One region of the Acinetobacter seohaensis genome, then DNA from elsewhere that is predicted to be linked to it. Evidence: predicted binding sites of a transcription regulator. Region 1 holds the regulator's gene; each other region holds the start of a gene.
What was found. Region 1 encodes PhoB, which activates phosphate uptake and scavenging genes when phosphate is short. Its sites were predicted from a motif close to TGTCATNAANCTGTCATAA; they were not measured.
Positions count from the first base shown of each region.

Region 1 (7,196 bases):
ACAACAGCAGTGCCAGTCTACGTCTAAATGACACTAAAAATGCCCTATTAGACAGTCCACAAGTCTTGAATTTTATCAGTGGTGCAGTGGTGATTCTCTGCAATGCGATTAAGGAAGATTTACAAAAACCTGATTCGGGAATTGCACAAAACCTGCGTGTTGCTATTCAGCAAGTCGGTGAAAATATCATTGCCAATACCGCAGTACGTCAATTACTGAATGAAAAAATGAGTACGATTGCGGTGAACTTGTCAGATCAATATAGTGAAAAAGTAATTCGCTTTATTAGTGAGCGCATTCATGAATGGGACTCGCGCGAAATGATTGGCAAAATTGAAAACGAAGTCGGTGGTGATTTACACATGATTCGGGTCAATGGTGTAGTGGTAGGTGCATTTATTGGTCTGGGATTGGGGATTATTCGGGCATTGGTGGAGTTGATTTGAGATGAAATTTTTTTGATAAGTCGATCTTGAGGTGTTCAATCAAAAATAACGCCTCGAACGATCTATTCAAGCCACATCATCACCCTTTACCCCATTTGCATTCCCCCCTGAAAACGCTACGATGTAAAACAAGCTGCTGCCACAACCAGAACCCCACTATGCTCGATATTCACGCGAAACTGCCTGCTCAAGGTCTGAGTATTTTTAGTACCATGTCTAACTTGGCACAACAACTGAATGCCTTAAATTTATCGCAGGGTTTTCCCGACTTTCCCCCACCTGCAGCATTACTGGATGCTTTAAGCCAAGCCACACACGCAGGCTTCAATCAATATCCTTCGGGCGATGGTTACTTGCCACTACGCGAACAACTGGCACAGCAATTTTTACAGCGTGATCAGCTAATGCTTGACCCGATCAGTGAAATTACCATCACCCCAGGGGCAACACTGGCTATTTTTAGCATCATGCAAACCGTGCTGCAGGCAGGCGATGAAGTCATTATTTTTGATCCAAGTTATGACAGTTATGCACCCTGTGTAAAATTGTTGGGTGCAAAAGCCGTTCATATTCCGCTGCAGGCTCCACATTTTCAGGTGGACTGGAATATGGTCAAAGATGCGATTCATGCCAAAACCCGCATGATCATCATCAACACACCACATAACCCCACAGGCACAGTATGGTCAGCGCAAGATTGGCAGCATTTAATTGATGTTATTCAGGAACATAATATTGTGGTGCTGTCCGATGAAGTCTATGAACATTTGGTCTTTGATGCGCATCAACACCGCTCTGCACTGTCTTTTCCTGAGCTTAGGGAACGCAGTTTTGTCGTGGGTTCCTTTGGTAAAACTTTTCATGTCACAGGCTGGAAAACAGGCTACTGTGCGGCTGCACCTGCCTTAATGCAGCTCTTTCGCCAAGCCTATCAATTTATTAATTTCTGCGGAGTTAGCGCTGTGCAAGTGGCTTTGGCAAATTATATGCAGCAGCACCCTGAACATATTGCAGAACTGGCAAAGTTTTATCAGGACAAACGTGATTTGTTTAATCAAGGCATTGCCAATTCACGCTTTCAATTCAGCCCTGCACAAGGCACTTATTTTCAAAATTTAGATTACAGCAATATCCGTCCCAGCTTAAATGCTGTCGATATGTGCCATTTTCTAGCCGAGGAGCACGGCATTGTCGGTATTCCTGTGTCTGCATTTTATCAAACCCCACCCGATGATTTACGTTTAATCCGTTTCTGCTTTGCTAAAAAAACCGAAACCCTGTTGCGTGCAGGTGAAATTTTATCGGCAATTTAAGCGGCAACAAATGCCACTGAGTTACTGAAAAGCTAAGGCTTTTTATGACCAAATCATGCTAGGGTGAAATTTCAAACAACCGCATATTGAAGCGCAGGATTTGGCATGGCAAGACCTCAGGCACTGGTCGATCACCCTCAGCTTTGGAAAACCTTTTTGGTGTTTCTATTGCCACTGATTGCCACCAATATTTTGCAAAATCTTTCGGGCACCATTAACACGATTTTTGTCGGGCAAATGCTCGGTGTGGAAGCCATTGCTGCGGTGTCGGTATTTTTTCCCATTATTTTTTGCCTGATGGCCTTTGTGATTGGGCTTTCGGCAGGATCGACCGTGTTGGTCGGGCAAGCGTGGGGCGCACAAAATGTCGAAAAAGTGCGTTGTATTGTCGGTTCGACTTTATTTATGACCCTAATTGGCGGCAGTTTCATTGCCTGTTTGGGGGTGATTTTTGCCGAACAAATTTTAATATTATTAGGCACAGACCCTAAAGTGATGCATCTATCCCTGCCGTATGTGCAATGGATGTTGGCAGGCAGCCCACTGCTGTTTGTTTATATTATTTATACCTCTATTTTACGTGGAGTGGGCGATAGCCTTACACCACTCATTGCCCTAAGTCTGACTAGTTTAATGGGCTTAGTGATTACCCCCATCCTGATTGCAGGTTATTTTGGCTTTCCTCGCTTGGGCATTATTGCACCGGCCATTGCCACCATTTTAGGTTATCTGGCTGTTTTAATTTTCTTGGTGATTTATTTAAATAAAAAAGATCATCCACTCAAACTAGATTGGCACTTGTTTCGCCAAATTCGACATCAACCCCATTTAAGCAAAGTCATTTTACGCTTAGGTATTCCGACAGGCTTACAAATGGTCACCACGTCTATGGCAGGTTTGGTAATTGTGGGGTTGGTTAATCGGCATGGCGCAGAAGCCACAGCAGCCTATGGTGCGGTCAATCAGGTGTTGAATTATATTCAATTCCCTGCACTGTCTATTGCAATTGCCGCTTCAATTTTTGCTGCACAAGCCATTGGTGCAGGCAAAGCCGAATTACTGGCTAAAGTGACCCGTACAGCCTTAGGCATGAATTTGCTGATTACAGGTATTTTAGTCACCTTGGGTTATTTATTTTCTAAATATCTGATGGCGTTGTTTATTACCGATCCTGCGGTGGTGGTACTGGGTCAGCAGCTCTTATTTATTGTGTTATGGGCCATTTTATTTTTTGGTGCCAGTGCAATTTTTGCCTCCATTATGCGCGCCAGTGGCACGGTCAATGTTCCAATGATCATCAATATTTTAGCGATTGTTTTAATTGAAGTACCGTGTGCTTATTTCTTCAGTCAGTGGTGGGGTTTGCAAGGAATTTGGTATGCCTATGCCTTGGCATTTGTGAGTCTGTGCATCGGTCAAGGTGCGTATTATCAATTTGTCTGGAAGAAAAAAACCATTCAGGTTTTGGTCTGAATGGTCTGTTATATTTGTAAGTTAGATTAACCGCGTTTCTTGCCCAACTTAGTCGCCCATGCGGTAACTTTCTGATAACCCGTTGGAACAATACGCTGGATTAAATCCAAAGTTTTGGCATCATTACCAATCAATAAACGGCGCTTGTCTTTTTGTACCGCTTCTAAAATTTGGCGCGCCGCTTCTTCAGGCGGGCAACGCAATAATTTATTAAAAGCACGTGCCGATTTTTCAGGATTCATGCCCAAAGTGCGCATGCTGTCGTTCATTTTAGCATTGTTGGCAATATTGGTACGAATCCCGCCTGGATGCACGCTCAACGCACTCACACCACAATTTTCCAAATCCAATTCCTGACGCAAAGACTCGGTAAAACCGCGCACCGCAAATTTGGTTGCGTTATAAGCCGACTGCGTTGGCTGTGCAGTTAAACCAAATAAACTGGAAATGTTAATGATATGACCATCTCCCGTTTGTTTGATTAAAGGCAAAAATTCTTTGGTGCCATAGACCACACCCCAGAAATTAATACCAACAATCCACTCCAACTCTTCGTAACTTGCACCTTCTACGGTAGAACCCAACGCCACGCCTGCATTATTAAAAATCATATTGACCGAGCCGTGGTCTCGCACAGTTTCAGCTGCCCATTCGCGCATTTGTTCTAATTTAGAAACATCCACCTTTTTAATGGTCACGCGCACATTACTGTCTTTGAGCAAATCCACTGTTTGCGCCAAACCTTGTTCATTCACATCACTGAGCGATAAATGACAGCCTTGCTTCGCCAATAGAACAGCCAATTGCTGCCCAATACCCGAGCCTGCGCCTGTAATTGCGGCAACTTTATTTTTAAAATTTTTCATGTGATTTCCTTGAGTATGTGGCGTGCACAGTTCAGACCTGCTTGTTGTTTTGTAGGGCTGTGCGATGCGCTGTGGTTTAAATATAATTTTGACAATAAGTATTGTCAATATAAGCCAGTACGAATATCGCAAATGAATCTGAAAACATAGGTTTAACAGATAATTATTGCTAGTATAAAGCCTAATTACGGTTCTTATTTGGCTTAACTGAACATGACAGAACAACTGCCCGTGACTGCAGAAACAGAAAAAACCACCCAGAAACAACAAAAAGAACGTCAGTTTAAAGGCTTGTCTTTAACTGAGCGCAAACAGGCGCGTCGTGAAAAACTGATTGAGGCAGGTATTCAAGCCTATGGCACGCATGGTTTTTTTGCCGTGACCGTAAAAGATATTTGTACCGAAGCCAAACTAACCGAGCGCTATTTCTACGAATCCTTTAAAAAAAGCGAAGAACTGTTTCAGACCATTTTTTTAAAATTGATTGATGAATTACAGCAAAATGTCATGCAAGCCATTATGCAAGCCTCGGCTGATCCTAAAAAAATGATTGATGCAGGACTGACTGCTTTACTGACCACGCTAAAAAATAACCCGCAAATGGCACGTATTATTTATATTGATGCCATGCTGGTGCAAGAACTACATAACCAAGCCACCATTCACGAAACTATGTCGCGTTTTGACCGCATGATTCAGGCCTTTGTCATGCTGATGATGCCGCATTTAGACCGCCCCAACCGAGAAATTTCACTGGTAGCGACAGGCTTAAATGGTTATGTCACCCAAATTGCGATTCGCTGGGTGATGAGCGATTTCAAACAATCCATGGAAGATGTCTTGTCTTCTTGCCGTATTGTATTTTTATCACTGCTTCAAACCTTTTCAGACAAAGAGCAAGTGCTTGATAAAGATTCCAGCAACCTGTCATAAAACTGAAAAATATTCATAATATTTTTTAATTTCATTATTTTACTTTGACTGAATATCTGTAGATATTTCATCAAATCGACACTAGTTTGTCACAAATTATTGCAAAAATAGCCTGTTTACCCCTTTCTGCAATGATACTGTCATAATTAATCTTTGTAATAAGCCTGTCATAAATAAAACGGTCCACCGTTAACATCTATAGGATATTGCGTTGTGAAAGATGACTACATTTTAATCGTCGATGACGAACTCCCAATTCGGGAAATGATCCATACCTCTTTAGATATGGCAGGCTTTCAGTGCTTACAAGCAGAAGATGCAAAACAAGCGCATCAAATGATTGTCGATCAACGTCCAGCGCTTATCTTGCTTGATTGGATGATGCCAGGCGGTGTCAGCGGTGTAGACTTGTGCCGTCGCCTAAAACGCGATGACAACCTTGCTGAAATTCCTGTGATTATGCTCACTGCACGTGGCGAAGAAGATCACAAAGTTCAAGGTTTAGATGCTGGCGCGGACGACTACATGACTAAGCCGTTCTCGACCCGTGAACTGGTGTCACGTATTAAAGCGGTCTTACGTCGTGCCAATGCCTTAAGCGGTGAAAAAACTATTGATGCCAACGGTTTAATTTTGGACCCAGTCAGCCAGCGTGTCAGTTTTGGTGACAATATTTTAGAAATGGGCCCAACCGAATATCGTCTATTGGCGTTCTTTATGACGCACCCAGAGCGCGCTTACACCCGAGCGCAATTGCTTGACCAAGTCTGGGGCGGCAATGTATATATTGAAGACCGAACTATTGATGTGCATATTCGTCGTTTACGTAAAGTTTTAGAACCGTATGGCGTAGACCGTTTTGTACAAACGGTACGTGGTACAGGCTATCGCTTCTCGACACGTGCGGATGTTGCTTTAGGCTAAAATTATTTTATGTACGAACCTTACCCAGTCCCTGAACTCGCCCGTGACCTCAAACAAGTTCGTTACAGCAGTTTATGGACTTTTGCCAAACAAGATTTTCGTTTATTGGCCTTTTTCCTAATTATTGCAAGCTTGATTGGTTTTGGGATTGGGTATTTTTGGATTTGTATTAGCCTCGCCTTTTTGCTGTTTTTTCTTCAGCAAATGCGCTCCCTCTATTTAGTTAATGATTGGATTTCCAATCGTCCTTATGATGTGCCGCCAAATCTGCATGGTATTTGGGGTGCATTACTGTTCAATGTTTATCGCTCACAACGTCAGGAACGTATCGTTCAGGCCGAAATGGTCGGGTTGATTGATCGCGCCCAGTCTTCATTGGTGGCGTTGGATGAAGCCGTGATGCTGATTGATGAAAATCATCAAATTGAATGGTGGAACCCTGCTGCTGAAAAGCTATTGGGTATTCAGCCTTTAGACCGTGGACGCAACATCCTCACTATTTTGCGCCAACCTAGTTTTATTGAATATTTTAATCATATTGATCAAGCACCTGACGGTTTAAAAATGAAATCTAGCGTGCATGAAGGGCAATATGTGCAAGTCAAAATGACTCAGTTTGGTGGCGATAGCCGTTTGTTATTTGCTTACGACATGACGCGTATGCATAACCTAGAACAAATGCGTAAAGACTTTGTCGATAATATTTCACACGAATTACGCACTCCGCTAACGGTGCTGAGTGGTTATATCGAAACCTTTACCGATCAGGAAGATATTAACCCGCGTTGGAAACGTGCTTTTGAGCAAATGCAGTCACAAACCCGACGCATGAACGCTTTGGTAAATGACCTGCTGCTGCTGTCGCGTCTGGAAAATGAAAAAACCATCGCCAAAAATCAAATTATTGAAATGCCAAGTTTAATGAATCAATTATTTGACGATGCACATGCCTATAACGTCGATTATGGACATACGCTCAACTTAAATATTGACAGTCATTATGATCTGATTGGTTCAGATGTAGAATTGGCCAGTGCCTTTAGCAACCTGATCACCAATGCGATTAAATATACCCCGAAAGGTGGGACGATTACCATTGGCTGGCATGATGATGGCAATCAAGGTTATTTTACTGTGGAAGATACAGGCATCGGGATTGATCCGAAACACTTACCACGCTTAACCGAACGCTTTTATCGTGTAGACAGCGCACGTAGCCGACAAACAGGCGGTACTGGTTT
Region 1 covers NZ_JBWKMK010000142.1:280-7,475, reverse strand. The annotation lists gene AC07E5_RS13935 (DUF445 domain-containing protein) at 1-446, shown strand, start outside; gene AC07E5_RS13930 (methionine aminotransferase) at 605-1,759, shown strand; gene AC07E5_RS13925 (MATE family efflux transporter) at 1,865-3,232, shown strand; gene AC07E5_RS13920 (SDR family NAD(P)-dependent oxidoreductase) at 3,259-4,098, opposite strand; gene AC07E5_RS13915 (TetR/AcrR family transcriptional regulator) at 4,312-5,031, shown strand; gene phoB (phosphate regulon transcriptional regulator PhoB) at 5,245-5,955, shown strand; gene phoR (phosphate regulon sensor histidine kinase PhoR) at 5,965-7,196, shown strand, end outside.

Region 2 (7,196 bases), on a different contig from region 1:
TTTATGCTCGATTTACCTTTTAATCATACCGTGACCATTATCATTATTACGGTCATTGTGTCTATGTTGGCGTTTTCCAAACAAGAATTAATGAATCGTCTGATTTTTTGGCCGCCTGCTATGCAACGTGGTCAATATGACCGCTTCATTACCCATGGTTTTGTGCATGCCGATGGTGCGCATTTGCTGTTCAATATGATTACCCTGTTTTTCTTTGGCAGCATTATTGAAAGTTTTTATCGCCAATACGTCTATGATTTAGGCTTTGTTTTATTCTATTTGGGTGGTTTAATCGCCGCGATTATTCCAAGTTATTTAAAGCATAAAAATGACCATCGTTGGGCCAGCTTAGGCGCATCTGGTGCTGTATCTGCGGTGTTGTTTGCCTATATTTTGTTTGAGCCGTGGAAGTTGATTTTCGTGTTCTTTATTCCAGTGCCTGCCATTATTTTTGCAATACTGTATGTAGCGTATAGCATTTGGTCGGGTAAACGCGGCAATTCCAATATTAATCACAGTGCGCATTTATGGGGTGCGGCCTATGGTGTGATTGTGACTATTTTAATTGAACCACGCATCTTGCCTCACTTCCTGAATAAACTGGCGCAACTGCCGTTTTAACTTTTGAAACTATAACGACTCGGTACATCTACCACTGAGTCGTTGCTACTTTAAAGAATTTTCAAATCCGTCAATAGACTGCTTTCATAAATCCGCTTAACACCATCATTTATTGCCTCTCATCTTCAGCCTCTCTCATTGGGCAAAACGACTTTCAATCGTCATTTTATGAACTGCTGATAAGTATTTTTGATTGATGAAAGCATCTGAATGATCCAATACAGCATAAAGCACACAACAAATAACATGCAGTTACTCGACAAGCACTTATACTAAGAATATAAAGACTAAAACTATCAAGCAATCAGGAGTCAGCCATGAAAAAGTTTGCACTTCTAAGCGCCCTGTTACTCAGTCTAGGATTAAGCGCCTGTGCCGTACATACCCCTGAAGGCAGTGTGGTGATTGATCCTGACCGCACGATCTACCCGAAAGGCTATTATCCACACCAACATCCGCATGGTGATGGTGATTTTTGTCCTCCAGGTCAGGCGAAAAAAGGACGTTGTTAAGCTGTTGGTCTGAGTGAATAAAACATTGTTGATACAGCATCAGACTCATTTATGATTCGAACCTAGACATTTAAACACTAACCTTTAAATCTCAACAACATTTCATTCACATTAAAAACCTTTACACTTCGTGAAGGTTTTTTTATTCAAATTTCACTCAATTTTGGTAGTTTTTGCTACCCCATATCGCAACTTGGCATAGATAATGTATACATCTGTATATTAATTTCAATTTAGTTTGCGAGTTTTTGCATGTCCACTTCTTACGATGGCTTACAGTTTCCAATTCATCCAGAAAATCATAAACCCAGCACCTCAAGCACGGGCAAACAAATTATTGCCGAAGCCTTAGCCACAGTCGATCATCAAAGCTCAGTCGATGCTTTGGCAGAAAAAAACTGGCGTAAACACTATCCAAAATACTTTAAAGCCCTCGTGACCAATGGTATTCGTGAACAAGCTAACGCAATTCAAATTGCAGAAGATGGTTTAAGAAAAGCGCATCAAAGTTTTGAGTTTTATCGTCATGAGCAAAAATATGTGCTGAAAGATGTCATGCTCTTGCCTACTGAAACTTTACATACCTTTAAATTACAAGGCAGCAGCCAAGCAGCACCCGAATGGTATGTGCCGTATCGTGGGCAAAAGTTACAAGGTCAAGCTCTACTAGATCAAATTGCAATTTGGCTAGCAGCAGGCATTATTGAACCAAGTCATGCCGAAGCGTTAAATGCTGCAATGGCGCATCCTGAATGGTTTGATTTGTCTGACCGTAACATGGTGCTATTTGGTGCAGCTTCAGAAGCAGGGCCACTCACATGGTTAGCCAAATGGAAAGCCAATATTATTGCAGTCGATTTACCAAATAGCCGTGTGTGGAATAAAATTTTAAGCACTGTGCAACAAGGCAATGCCACCTTATATGCACCCAGTACAACACAACTCGCGGCAGATACCCCACTTGATATTTTAACAGAACAGTTGGGTGCAAATCTACTGACACAAACCCCAGAAATTGCACAATGGTTAGCTCAAAAACCTGAAACGCTAGATTTAGCAGCCATTGCCTATTTAGATGGTGAAAAACACGTGCGTGTTGCGATGGCGATGGATGCCATTATGCAATATGTCAGCGAACACAAAGCTGATAGCAGCCTTATGTTTATGTGTACCCCAACCGATGTTTATGCCGTTCCTGAAGAAGTGATTAGCGCATCGGCAGAGAAGTTTCAGCAGCGTTCACAAGGGCAAAAGCTACTCACCAAAAGTATTGAAACCATTTCACGCAGTCATTTCTTCCAAAAGAATCTGCATAATTTAATTGCTTCAGACAATGGTCAACATTATGGTATTGCCGACTGTTTGGTGGTTGAACAAGGGCCAAACTATGCTTTAGCAAAACGCATCCAGCAATGGCGTGCAATTTTAGCGCGTCATCAAGGACAGCATGTCAGCATCAATATTGCACCTTCGACCACCACACACTCTGTGACCAAAAATCCATTACTCAAAGCAGCATTTAGTGGCGCAAGTTTGTTTGATGTTGAAGCATTTAGCCCTGAAACCACCAATGCGATTATGGCGGCATTGTGGATTCATGACTTACGCAATCCAAACTCGGCAGCCAATCCTGAAGTGAAACTTGAGCATCCGCTCGAATTGATGATGGAAGGTGCGAACCATGGTGGATTGTGGCGCGTGGCGTATTTGGCACGAACGGCCCTACCTTTCGCTGCGCTCTATGGCTTTGCTGCAGATAAATTACCGCTGGACAAAGTCATCCAAAAATTTAAAAAGTAATGTAAACCGCTAATCTATCTATTCAAAAACTTGCCTGCAAATATTTCTCTAGACTGATCTGCAGGTATAAAAAAAGCGCTGTATCATCACAGCGCTTTTTTCAACCACTCAAAAAAGTTGAGAATGGATTAAAACACTTTTAAGAACAACCAGAACAAGCTACCCGATAAACAAATTGTCGCAGGTAAAGTGAAAATCCAAGCCGAAAGAATTGTACGCACCATTTGGAAATTCAGACCCGATTTATTTGCCACCATGGTACCTGCCACCGCACTGTTCAGTACGTGTGTAGTTGAAACTGGCATCCCCAAACCATCTGCAGCAGCAATAGTTGACATTGCCACAAGCTCGGCAGACATACCTTGACCATAAGTCATGTGCTGCTTACCGATACGTTCACCAACAGTCACCACAATACGTTTCCAGCCGACCATCGTACCCAAGCCTAGTGCTAAGGCAACGGCAACTTTGACCCAAGTTGGAATGTATTGTAAGAATGAATCTAAATGGCTGCGGTAGCTTTTAACCACTTTTTTCTGTTCTTCCGACATTTCAGGCAAGGCATTGGCTTTGTCTAAACGCTTGAATGAAGTCGTGCTTAAATACATATCATTACGCATTTCTGCTACTTCAGCTTCAGGCACATCTTTCAAGTTGCCATATTGACCCACACGCTCACCCAAATGGTCAGTTAAGCTTGCCAAAGCAGGCACGACTTCAGGGGTAATTTCTTTGGTCTGAATATAGCTAGTGATGACCTGACGTGCTTTTTCATCTGGCATATCGACATGTTGTGCATAAATCACATCAGCTGTTTGCGTTGAAAGCTGTTGGAACGATTGAATGTGGTTTTGGTCTAACTCTTTATTTAACGAGTACGCCAACGGCACAATCCCGATCAAAATCAACATGATTAAACCCATGCCCTTTTGACCATCGTTTGAACCATGCGCAAAACTTACCCCAGTACAAGTAAAAATTAGAATGGCACGAATCAGTGGTGGTGGTGGCTTATTGCCTTCAGGTGGCTGGAACAACTCCATTTGTTTCTTGAAGATTTTTTTCACCAAGAAGAACAAAATCGCAGCAAAGGCAAAACCAATCAGTGGCGAGAACAATAAAGCCTTGCCCACTTTCATGACTTGTTCCATATCTACACCACTTGCACCCGCACCTGAGTTAATCAAGTAGTTCATAATCCCCACACCTAAAATCGAACCGATTAAAGTGTGCGAACTTGAAGCAGGAATACCGAAGTACCACGTTCCCAAGTTCCAGACAATCGCGGCAATCAACATGGCAAAAACCATGGCAAAGCCTGCGCCTGAACCGACATTCATAATTAGTTCGACTGGAAGTAAGGCAATAATACCGTAGGCAACTGCACCACTGGCGACCATCACCCCAAGGAAGTTACAGAAACCCGCCCACATTACTGCCACAGGTGCAGACAAGGCATTAGTATAAATGACCGTTGCCACTGCGTTGGCTGTGTCGTGGAAACCATTCACAAATTCAAAGCCTAAGGCAATGAATAAAGCGGTCGCCAATAAAATCACCGAGTACATACTCAGCGCAGGCACGTGGGATAAGTCCGCAGACAATTGGAAACCAATATAAATAAGGGTAGAAACGATGATCGTTAAAAACACCGGCATAAAAAATTTCGGTGTAGGCACATGAACATTGGTCGATTTAGTGGTCGACTTGTGTGCTGAATCTACAGGAGTTGGATTAGAATTCATGCAAGCAGAAAAGAGGATTTAAAATCCCCTTATTGTTCAATTAAATTGTGACAATTATATGACAAAGAGCTGTTATATAAAGCAACTTTCATACTTTATTTTCACACTTTAAGCTGTATTTTTTGTGCATAAAATTAAAATTAACTTTTAAATTTAAACACTTAGAATAAATAAACCTACTTTTCTTATGCCATTCTCTCAAATTTAGATTGTTACACCTTTGTCATATTTGCCTAAAGTGTCAGACAAAATTCACCGTGAGCCAATTTTGCCTGAGCAATATGACAAAGCGATGACGCATTAAAGAAAATCAAAATTAGAATAAGCATCATCACGACTTATCTTTAAGATCAAAACCTACAATAAAATCCCCAGCAAAATCCTAAAAATACCGCTATATGCACTATTTTTACGACTTCCACTCGCTCTGGTCGCTTCAAGTGCACGAAAGCCGTGTGAACTCTGCTAAAATAGCGCTCATTTCGGATTCAGTCATAAAGGGTTTTTTATGTCCACGCTTACCACCCTGAAAGCGCTTCTTGCCCAAAGAATTTTAATTATCGATGGTGCCATGGGTACTATGATTCAACGCCATCAATTGGAAGAAGCCGATTATCGTGGTGAACGTTTTGCAGATTGGGCACATGACCTCAAAGGCAACAATGATTTATTGGTACTGACCCAACCGCACATTATTCAGGGTATTCACGAAGCCTACTTAGATGCGGGTGCAGACATTATTGAAACCAACAGCTTTAACGGCACACGCGTTTCTATGTCTGACTATCACATGGAAGATTTGGTTCCAGAAATTAACCGCGAAGCAGCCCGTTTAGCCAAAGCTGCCTGTGAAAAATATTCAACGCCAGACAAACCACGTTTTGTGGCAGGTGTACTTGGGCCAACATCGCGTACCTGTTCAATTTCACCAAATGTAAACGACCCTGCATTTCGTAACATTACATTTGATGCGCTCAAAGAAAACTATATTGAAGCTGCGCATGCCTTAATTGAAGGTGGCGCAGATATCCTGCTCATTGAAACTGTATTTGACACCTTAAACTGTAAAGCTGCGATTTTTGCGGTCAAAGAAGTGTTTAAACAGCTCGGGCGTGAATTGCCGTTGATGATTTCAGGTACCATTACCGATGCTTCAGGACGTACCTTAACGGGTCAAACTGCAGAAGCTTTCTGGAATTCGGTACGTCATGGCGATTTACTTTCAATTGGTTTTAACTGTGCTTTGGGCGCAGATGCCATGCGTCCACACGTTAAAACCGTTTCTGACGTTGCCGATGTGTTTGTTTCTGCACACCCGAACGCAGGCTTACCCAACGCATTTGGTGGTTATGATGAAACCCCTGAACAAACTGCAGCCTTCTTAAAAGAATTTGCAGAAAGTGGTCTCATCAATATTACAGGTGGTTGCTGTGGTACAACGCCCGACCACATTCGTGCAATTTACAACGCAGTAAAAGACATTTCACCACGTAAAATTCCAGAAATTAAACCTGCCTGTCGTTTAAGTGGTTTAGAACCATTTAACATTTATGACGACTCTTTATTTGTGAACGTGGGTGAACGTACCAACGTCACAGGCTCTAAAAAATTCTTACGTTTAATTCGTGAAGAAAACTTCGCCGAAGCTTTGGATGTTGCACGTCAGCAAGTCGAAAGTGGCGCACAAATCATCGACATCAACATGGATGAAGGCATGCTCGATTCAGAAGGTGCGATGGTGCACTTCCTGAACTTGGTGGCTTCTGAGCCTGATATTTCTCGCGTACCCATCATGATTGACTCATCTAAATGGGAAATCATTGAAGCCGGCTTAAAATGCGTACAAGGTAAAGCTGTTGTTAACTCCATTTCCTTAAAAGAAGGATATGATGAGTTTGTCGAAAAAGCCCGCCTCTGCCGCCAATACGGTGCAGCCGTTATTGTGATGGCTTTTGACGAAGTGGGACAAGCCGACACAGCAGCACGTAAACGTGAAATTTGTAAACGCTCTTATGATGTGTTGGTCAATGATGTTGGCTTCCCTGCCGAAGACATTATTTTTGACCCGAACGTGTTTGCAGTTGCTACTGGTATTGAAGAACACAACAACTACGCTGTTGATTTCATTGAAGCCACAGGCTGGATTAAACAAAACTTGCCACACGCCATGATTTCGGGTGGTGTGTCGAACGTATCCTTCTCTTTCCGTGGTAACGAACCTGTACGTGAAGCCATTCACGCTGTATTCCTCTATCATGCAATTCAGCAAGGCATGACCATGGGGATTGTCAACGCAGGTCAGTTGGCCATTTACGATGACATTCCAAAAGAACTGAAAGATGCGGTTGAAGCCGTTATTTTGAACCAAAACCAAGGTGAAACTGGTCAGGACGCTACAGAAAAGCTGCTGGAAGTAGCCGAAAAATATCGTGGTCAGGCAGGCGCACAAAAAGCCGAAGAAAACTTAGAATGGCGTAATGAATCTGTCGAAAAACGTCTTGAATATGCCTTAGTCAAA
Region 2 covers NZ_JBWKMK010000016.1:2,424-9,619, reverse strand. The annotation lists gene AC07E5_RS01665 (rhomboid family intramembrane serine protease) at 4-621, shown strand; gene AC07E5_RS01660 (hypothetical protein) at 939-1,133, shown strand; gene AC07E5_RS01655 (hypothetical protein) at 1,386-2,933, shown strand; gene AC07E5_RS01650 (inorganic phosphate transporter) at 3,062-4,678, opposite strand; gene metH (methionine synthase) at 5,187-7,196, shown strand, end outside.
Region 2: a site for PhoB is predicted at 4,724-4,742, ahead of AC07E5_RS01650 (inorganic phosphate transporter). Genes of this name have one in related genera too.

Region 3 (7,196 bases), on a different contig from region 1:
TATTTCAGCAACATCGACAAAATCATCGAGTTCACTGCCACTGATTTACCTGAACCCGTTGTCCCTGCTACGAGCATGTGTGGTGCTTTGCCCAATTCAGTAATCACAGGATTGCCTGAAATGTCTTTCCCCATCGCCATAGATAAAATGCCGTTTGGATCTTCAAAAGCAGGCGTTTGTAATAACTCAATCAAACGTACCATTTCACGTGAACTATTCGGTACTTCAATGCCAATATACGGTTTGCCTGGAATCACTTCGACCACACGTACCGATGCCATCGACATTGAACGCGCCAAGTCACGAGAAATATTGGTTACTTTTGAAGCTTTGACCCCAGGTGCCAAATCCAGCTCAAAACGGGTCACGACAGGACCAGGCTGTGCTTCAACCACTTTGGCTTTGACATTAAATTCCTGTAATTTAATTTCCAGCAATTCCGACAAGCGCGATAATTGTTCTGCGGTGAAGTTCACTTTTTTGTTTGGATCGACTTTATCAAGCAAATCCAAACCCGGTAATGGCGATAAATCACGACGTTTTTCTGCAACCTGCATGGCGCGTGACATCGGACGACCATGTGCATCGGTCAGCGGCGCATCAAAATCAAAGTCATCTTCGTCTAGTGGTTTGCCTGCGGTTTCCTGCCAAGCTTCGATAAATGCTTCTTTGGATAACGCCACTTTTTCTGCTTGTTCAGCCTGTGTAGCAGTCGCTGCGTTTGCCATCACTGCGGCAGTGGCTGCCGTCTGAATAGGTGCCTGAACAAAAGCAGAACTTTGTGCATAGCTACTGGTACTACGCGCTACAGGCGCTTGATCTTGAAATGCATCTTGCTGTAACTCATCACCCAAAAGATCATCCACCAACAAGTCATCTAAACTGTCTAAATCATGCTGCAAATGGCGCTCTTGGCGTACAGCATGATTTTGCGTATTCGAAGCACTTGACGATGGCGGATTAAAATCTGACTCAAATCTGCTGAGATCATCGTTAAAATTGTGAGCCGTAGGATTCGAGTGCGGATGCACTGTTTCTTGCTGGGTCACAGACTCATCTAAAGTATCCATTGCCCCGCTGTTTTGGAATGGGCTATGTAAATCACTTGCAGCTTTGCCTTGCGGAACTGCTGCGAGCAATTCATCAAAAATTTGATCATCATCCCAATCTAACGAAGATTTTGCAGTGGCTTGAGATGCCGTAGATGCAGGACGCACTTCATCAAAAGGATTCGATTGTAGATGTGGCTCTGGTTCTTCAGAAGCACGTAATAATGCATGAATGTCTTGGTTATGCTGACTGTCGGTATTTTCTTGTAAAGCACGCCACACTTCGCCTGTCGCAACAATACGCTGGCTGTCTTGTTCTAAGCGATGCGCCTTTTCGATGGTTTTTTCTAACTCAACATCATCAATTTCATCTTGCACCAATAGCTGTTGCTGCGCCTGTTGCTCTTCTTCTTCACGTTGCTGCATGTGATTAAACATACGCTCTGCCGCAGGATGTGGCGCAGTTGTTTCAGCTTCTTTCGCCTGTGCAACCACGGGTTCACTTGCTGCTTCTAAATCAGTTGATGCCACTTCAACAGCAACCACAGGTGCAGCAGCGACAACGGTCTTTTTCACCTGTGGTGTAGAACGGTCAAAGTCAGATTCTGCTTCAGGTACATTGCGATAGAACAAATCTTGCAGATAAGCAGGTGTAGCTTTTAAAGTTGCCCACGTTCTGTTCCACTTCACCCCAAATGCGAGGGTAAATAAGAAAATCCAAAAGACGACTAAAAAAAGTGTTGCTCCATAAATGGTTAAAATTTGCGATAAACTTTTCCCAAGTTCAAAACCAATGATGCCGCCTGAGGCATTGTCTAACGTATCGGCAGGTACTTGCCAAAATAAATACAGCAAACTTGCTGTTGCCAATAAAATGAAGAATTGTGCAGCATAACGAAATGGACGGTTTAAAAAACTACGTGGCCACCAGACTTGTAAGGCTTCAATAAAAAAATAAGCAGGAAGAAGCAGACTCGCCCAACCTAAAAAGCCAAACAGTAAATCGGCAATCCACGCACCTGCGATTCCACTCGCATTTGAAACCTGTTGGGTGTCACTGGAAATGTGCATCCAACCTGGGTCAAATGGAGTATAGGTCACTGTTGCAAGGAACAGATATATTCCAAAAGAGACCAAAAATAATGTCGCTATTAAGCGATGTGCATAAGCACCCGACACCGCAGTCATATATTGTCCTGTCGCCAATTCTTCATCAATGTTTTTTGTTTGTTCGATGGTCTTAAAAAGCCACCTGATTCGGAGCGTCTGTATTTCATTTAGCTGTGTCATTTAAGTTGCATTTCACGATGCAAGCTTCACCACACAGCAAGCTATAAATTATAACAGACCTTCTATTATGCATGTGTTGCCTAGAAAAAGATGCAAGATTATTGAAGTGTGTTGTTAACTTTTTCTATATAGCTCAAATCGATTTACATGATCAGTAATATCAACTTTAATCACACAGCAAACTCATCCTGTTTCACGTATAATTCCATAAATTTCTAAATAAAAAAAGGATGCTGTGCATGAGCGCTCGTCACTCACGTTTAATTATTTTAGGTTCAGGCCCTGCAGGTTATAGTGCCGCAGTATATGCTGCACGTGCCAACTTAAAACCGACTTTAATTGCAGGCTTACAATTGGGTGGTCAGCTCACCACAACTACGGAAGTTGATAACTGGCCAGGTGATCCTGAAGGTTTAACAGGCCCAGCGTTAATGGAACGTATGCAAGCTCATGCGGAACGCTTTGGCACAGAAATCGTGTATGATCATATCAATGAAGTAAACCTGAATGTGCGCCCATTTGTACTGAAAGGTGATATGGAAGAATTTACCTGTGATGCTTTAATCATTTGCACAGGTGCGACTGCACAATATTTAGGTTTAGAATCTGAAGCAGCATTTATGGGTCAAGGCGTAAGTGCTTGTGCTACCTGTGATGGTTTCTTCTACAAAAACCAAAAAGTGATGGTCGTTGGCGGTGGTAACACGGCTGTTGAAGAAGCATTATACCTGTCTAACATTGCATCACACGTGACATTGGTGCATCGTCGTGATTCACTTCGCTCTGAAAAAATCTTGCAAGATCATTTATTTGCCAAAGAAAAAGAAGGCAAAATCAGTATTCTTTGGAATAACCAAGTTGATGAAGTCTTGGGCGACAACACAGGCGTAACTTCAGTACGTTTAAAATCAACCACTGATGGCTCTACTCAAGATGTTGATGTGTCTGGCTTATTCATTGCAATTGGTCACAAACCAAATACAGGCATGTTCGAAGGTCAATTGAACTTGCGTGATGGTTATATCCAAGTACAAAGCGGCACTGCAGGCAATGCGACACAAACTTCTGTGGCTGGCGTATTTGCTGCGGGTGATGTAGCCGATTCCATTTATCGCCAAGCGATTACTTCTGCAGGTTCAGGCTGTATGGCAGCACTGGATGCAGAAAAATATTTAGATGCACTTGGTGAATAATTTAGTGTCCAAGTTTAAAGACCGCTCTCCTTGAGCGGTTTTTTTATCACGACATTTTTAGGTATGATGAAATCAAGTTCATCGTAAAACTTCATACGGCAATTGATATGCACACGCTCCCGGCTTCACAATTCATTTTCCCCGATCCCATTGAAGTTGATCCTGAAGGTGAAGGCTTGATTTGTGTAGGTGCAGACCTTTCCCCTTCAACCTTATATGAAGCCTATACACATGGCTTATTTCCATGGTTTTCAGAAGGTGATCCTATTTGTTGGTGGAGTCCTGAGCCACGTTGCGTGATTATTCCGCAACATTATCAGCCGAGTAAGTCTTTAATCCGCAACATGAAAAAAATGGATTATCGCATTACTGTCAATCATGCCTTTGAACAGGTAATTCGCAATTGTGCCTTGCCCCGTAGCTATGCCAATGAAACTTGGATTTCTGAAGAGATCATTCAAGGTTACAGTCAGCTTTTTGCAGCAGGTTATGGCTATAGTGTAGAAGTTTGGGATCAAGATCTTTTGGTCGGTGGTTTATATGGGGTCAGCATTGGTAAAGGCTGTTTTGGCGAGTCCATGTTTAGCCATCGTACCGATGTCTCCAAAATGGCATTTTATAGTTTGATGCTGCTCGGACAAGAACAACAATTGCCTTGGATTGACTGCCAATTGATCAATGACCATTTAATCAGTCTCGGAGCATGTACACTTTCTCGCCAAGACTATCTTAAATCGTTACAAGATGTTGTAAAACAACCTGCAATCAATTGGAAAAAATATCAGGACAGTGTATTTTCAAGTAAAACAATAGCGCAGTATGCGCGCCTACTTGAATGACAATAACAGAGAGGGATCTTGAAAATGAATTCATATCACCCAAAATCCCTGCTAAATGATTTGCAGTATTACATTACCCCGCCGCACGATTGCAGCTATTTACCTGAAAAATCTGCGCGGATGGTTTTTTTAGACCCTGCACATAAAATTGATGTGCTGACTTTGTCTGAACTCTCTCGGGTCGGTTTTCGTCGCAGTGGCGATTTTGTCTATCGTCCTGAATGCCATTTGTGCCGCCAATGCCTTTCTTCGCGTATTCCTGTCGCTGAATTTAAAATGAACAGCACCCAAAAAAAAGCTTGGAAACGCAATCACGATTTACAAATCAAAATCACCAAGCCACAAGATGCAGGTGATTTGCATTATGCGCTGTATGAACGCTATATCAATGAACGACATGCCGATGGCGATATGTTCCCTGCCAGCCGTGACCAATTTGAAAAATTTTTAATCCACAGTTGTACCAGCAGCTTCTTTTTAGAAGTTTGGCAAGCAGATCGCCTAATTGCGGTATCGACCTGTGATTATTTAGATGATGGTATTTCTGCGGTCTATACCTTTTTTGACCCAGACGAAAGTCGTCGCTCACTCGGAACATTTGCGGTATTAAAACAAATTGAACAGGCACAGCATTTGGGACTGCAATATGTTTACTTAGGCTATTGGGTACCACATTCCAATAAAATGAATTATAAATCGCAATATGGGCCCCTTGAGCTACTACTCGATGGTCAATGGCGACGCATTAACCGCAGCCTAAATACCGATGAGGTGCAGCAATTGGGAAACTCCTTAATGACCACGCTGCCCTTAGGCTGGAATAACTCCATCATCAAATAAAAATGTAATGATGCAATACTATTTTTGCATCGATCAGATTTACTTAAACAAACTGGCAAAATCATCGCTACAAGATTTCACCATAATAATGGCATGCTCCCGTGTGCCATCCGTTTTAGGATAATAATTTTTACGTAAATCAATTTGATGAAAACCTGACTTTTCATACAGGGCTATCGCAGCTAAATTACTTTCACGTACTTCTAAAAAAATCTGCACAGGTTGGTTTTTCAAACCTGCAATAGAATGTTCTAGCAGTTGATAACCTAAACCTTTGCCTTGCTGACTTGGATGCACCGCCATCAACAACAAATTTGCTTCATCCAACACAGGTTGCAAAATACAAAAACCCACCACTTTCCCTGCATGTTCAATCACGGTACTGTGATAACTCTCTACCGCTTCGGCAAATTGTTTGGCACTCCACGGATGACTTTGTACCAAATTTTCAATCGCAACCACATCGGCGACATCATGGGCTTGCATTAAACGAATCATAAGAAATGATCTTGTGCTGTTCTAAGATGTAGGCATTATAGATTTCACGACAAAAAAATCGAGCAAAAAAAAAGGCAACTTACGTTGCCTGACCAAAGGGAAAAGTTTAAAAGCCTAATTTAGCTTTCCAAGTATTTAATAATGTTGTGGTATCAAAATCGTTAGGATGAAAATTCGGTTTGAAATAGAACAACATTTCTTTGCCCATGCCTGTAATAATCCCTTTAGATGGACTATAGGCATAACGATAAATCATGCGTAAATTTTCCAAATTCAACTGCTCGTCTTGTTTTAGTAAACGCAACAAAAAATAGTTTTGTACAAAAAATAAAGTCAGCATCGAAATAACCAAAGAACTTGTACGTAGTGCATAGGCTTTCAGACCTTTGCCAAACACACCTTCAAATACATCATACGCAACAGCTTTATGTTCGTTTTCTTCAATCGCATGCCACAACCACATAGTTTTCATGGTGTCATCAGTCATCAATTCTTGAATATGTGAATTGGTTAATAATTGCGAGGCAATCGTTGCTGTGAAATGTTCTAGTGCAGTAGTTGCTGTTAAATCTACCATTTCCTGAGTAATGCCAATCTGTTTAGCCAACTTTGCCATAAATTTGCGTGTAGTTTGAATCACAGTATCTGTATGACGATCCAAAGTATCAACATCATGCCCAAATTTCTGTGCAGAGGCATTAAAACCGACATGCTCATGCGTGTGCATGGCTTCTTGTCCAATGAAGGCACTGATTTCTTTCTGTAAATCTACATTGTCTTTCAGCATTGGGTGATAACGCACAGCACGTACACTGTCTATAAAGAACTTCTCACCTGCAGGAAATAACGCAGATAATGCAGTCATAAAATGCGTTAGACCTGCATTACCACTCATCCAATATTCAGGTACAGCATCAAAGTTGAAATTCATTCGACGGACAGGAAAACTCGCCCCTGCACGTTCACTAATACTCACTTTAGCATTCATGTTGCTCACTCCTGAGGTTACAACAATGAAGTCATTCATTTCCTGTAACCCGCTATATTTTTTATTTTTCGGTATGAGTTCATATTACGGTTTTCTGTGCGGTATTTAAGTGCAGTTAAGGACAGTGAGTTGTCAGTTCAGGACATGAAGAATAAAAAATAATGATAAGTGAAATTATTTTTTGTGACGCAAGAGTAAAAAATAGACAATGAAATTATTTTTACGACGCAAGAGTAAAAAAATAGACGATGATTTTTTATGACGTAAGAGCAAGAATAATTAGACAGCAAAATTATTTTTATGATGTAAGAGAAAAAAAGGCAACTAAACCGCAGCAAAAGAATGTTCATAAAATGGTTTTAGATTGATTCAAGGTTTAAAGAACAGCTATTTCATCCATCAATACAGTAGGACAAGCTTTCATCCATCTGGAAACTAGCACACAAAATACAGCCATAAAAAAAGCGCCCCAAATGGAGCGCTTTTTCACACTATAAAG
Region 3 covers NZ_JBWKMK010000129.1:159-7,354, reverse strand. The annotation lists gene AC07E5_RS11630 (DNA translocase FtsK) at 1-2,237, opposite strand, end outside; gene trxB (thioredoxin-disulfide reductase) at 2,579-3,532, shown strand; gene aat (leucyl/phenylalanyl-tRNA--protein transferase) at 3,640-4,371, shown strand; gene AC07E5_RS11615 (arginyltransferase) at 4,396-5,211, shown strand; gene rimI (ribosomal protein S18-alanine N-acetyltransferase) at 5,251-5,709, opposite strand; gene AC07E5_RS11605 (metal-dependent hydrolase) at 5,816-6,697, opposite strand.
Region 3: a site for PhoB is predicted at 2,334-2,352, ahead of AC07E5_RS11630 (DNA translocase FtsK). Genes of this name have one in related genera too.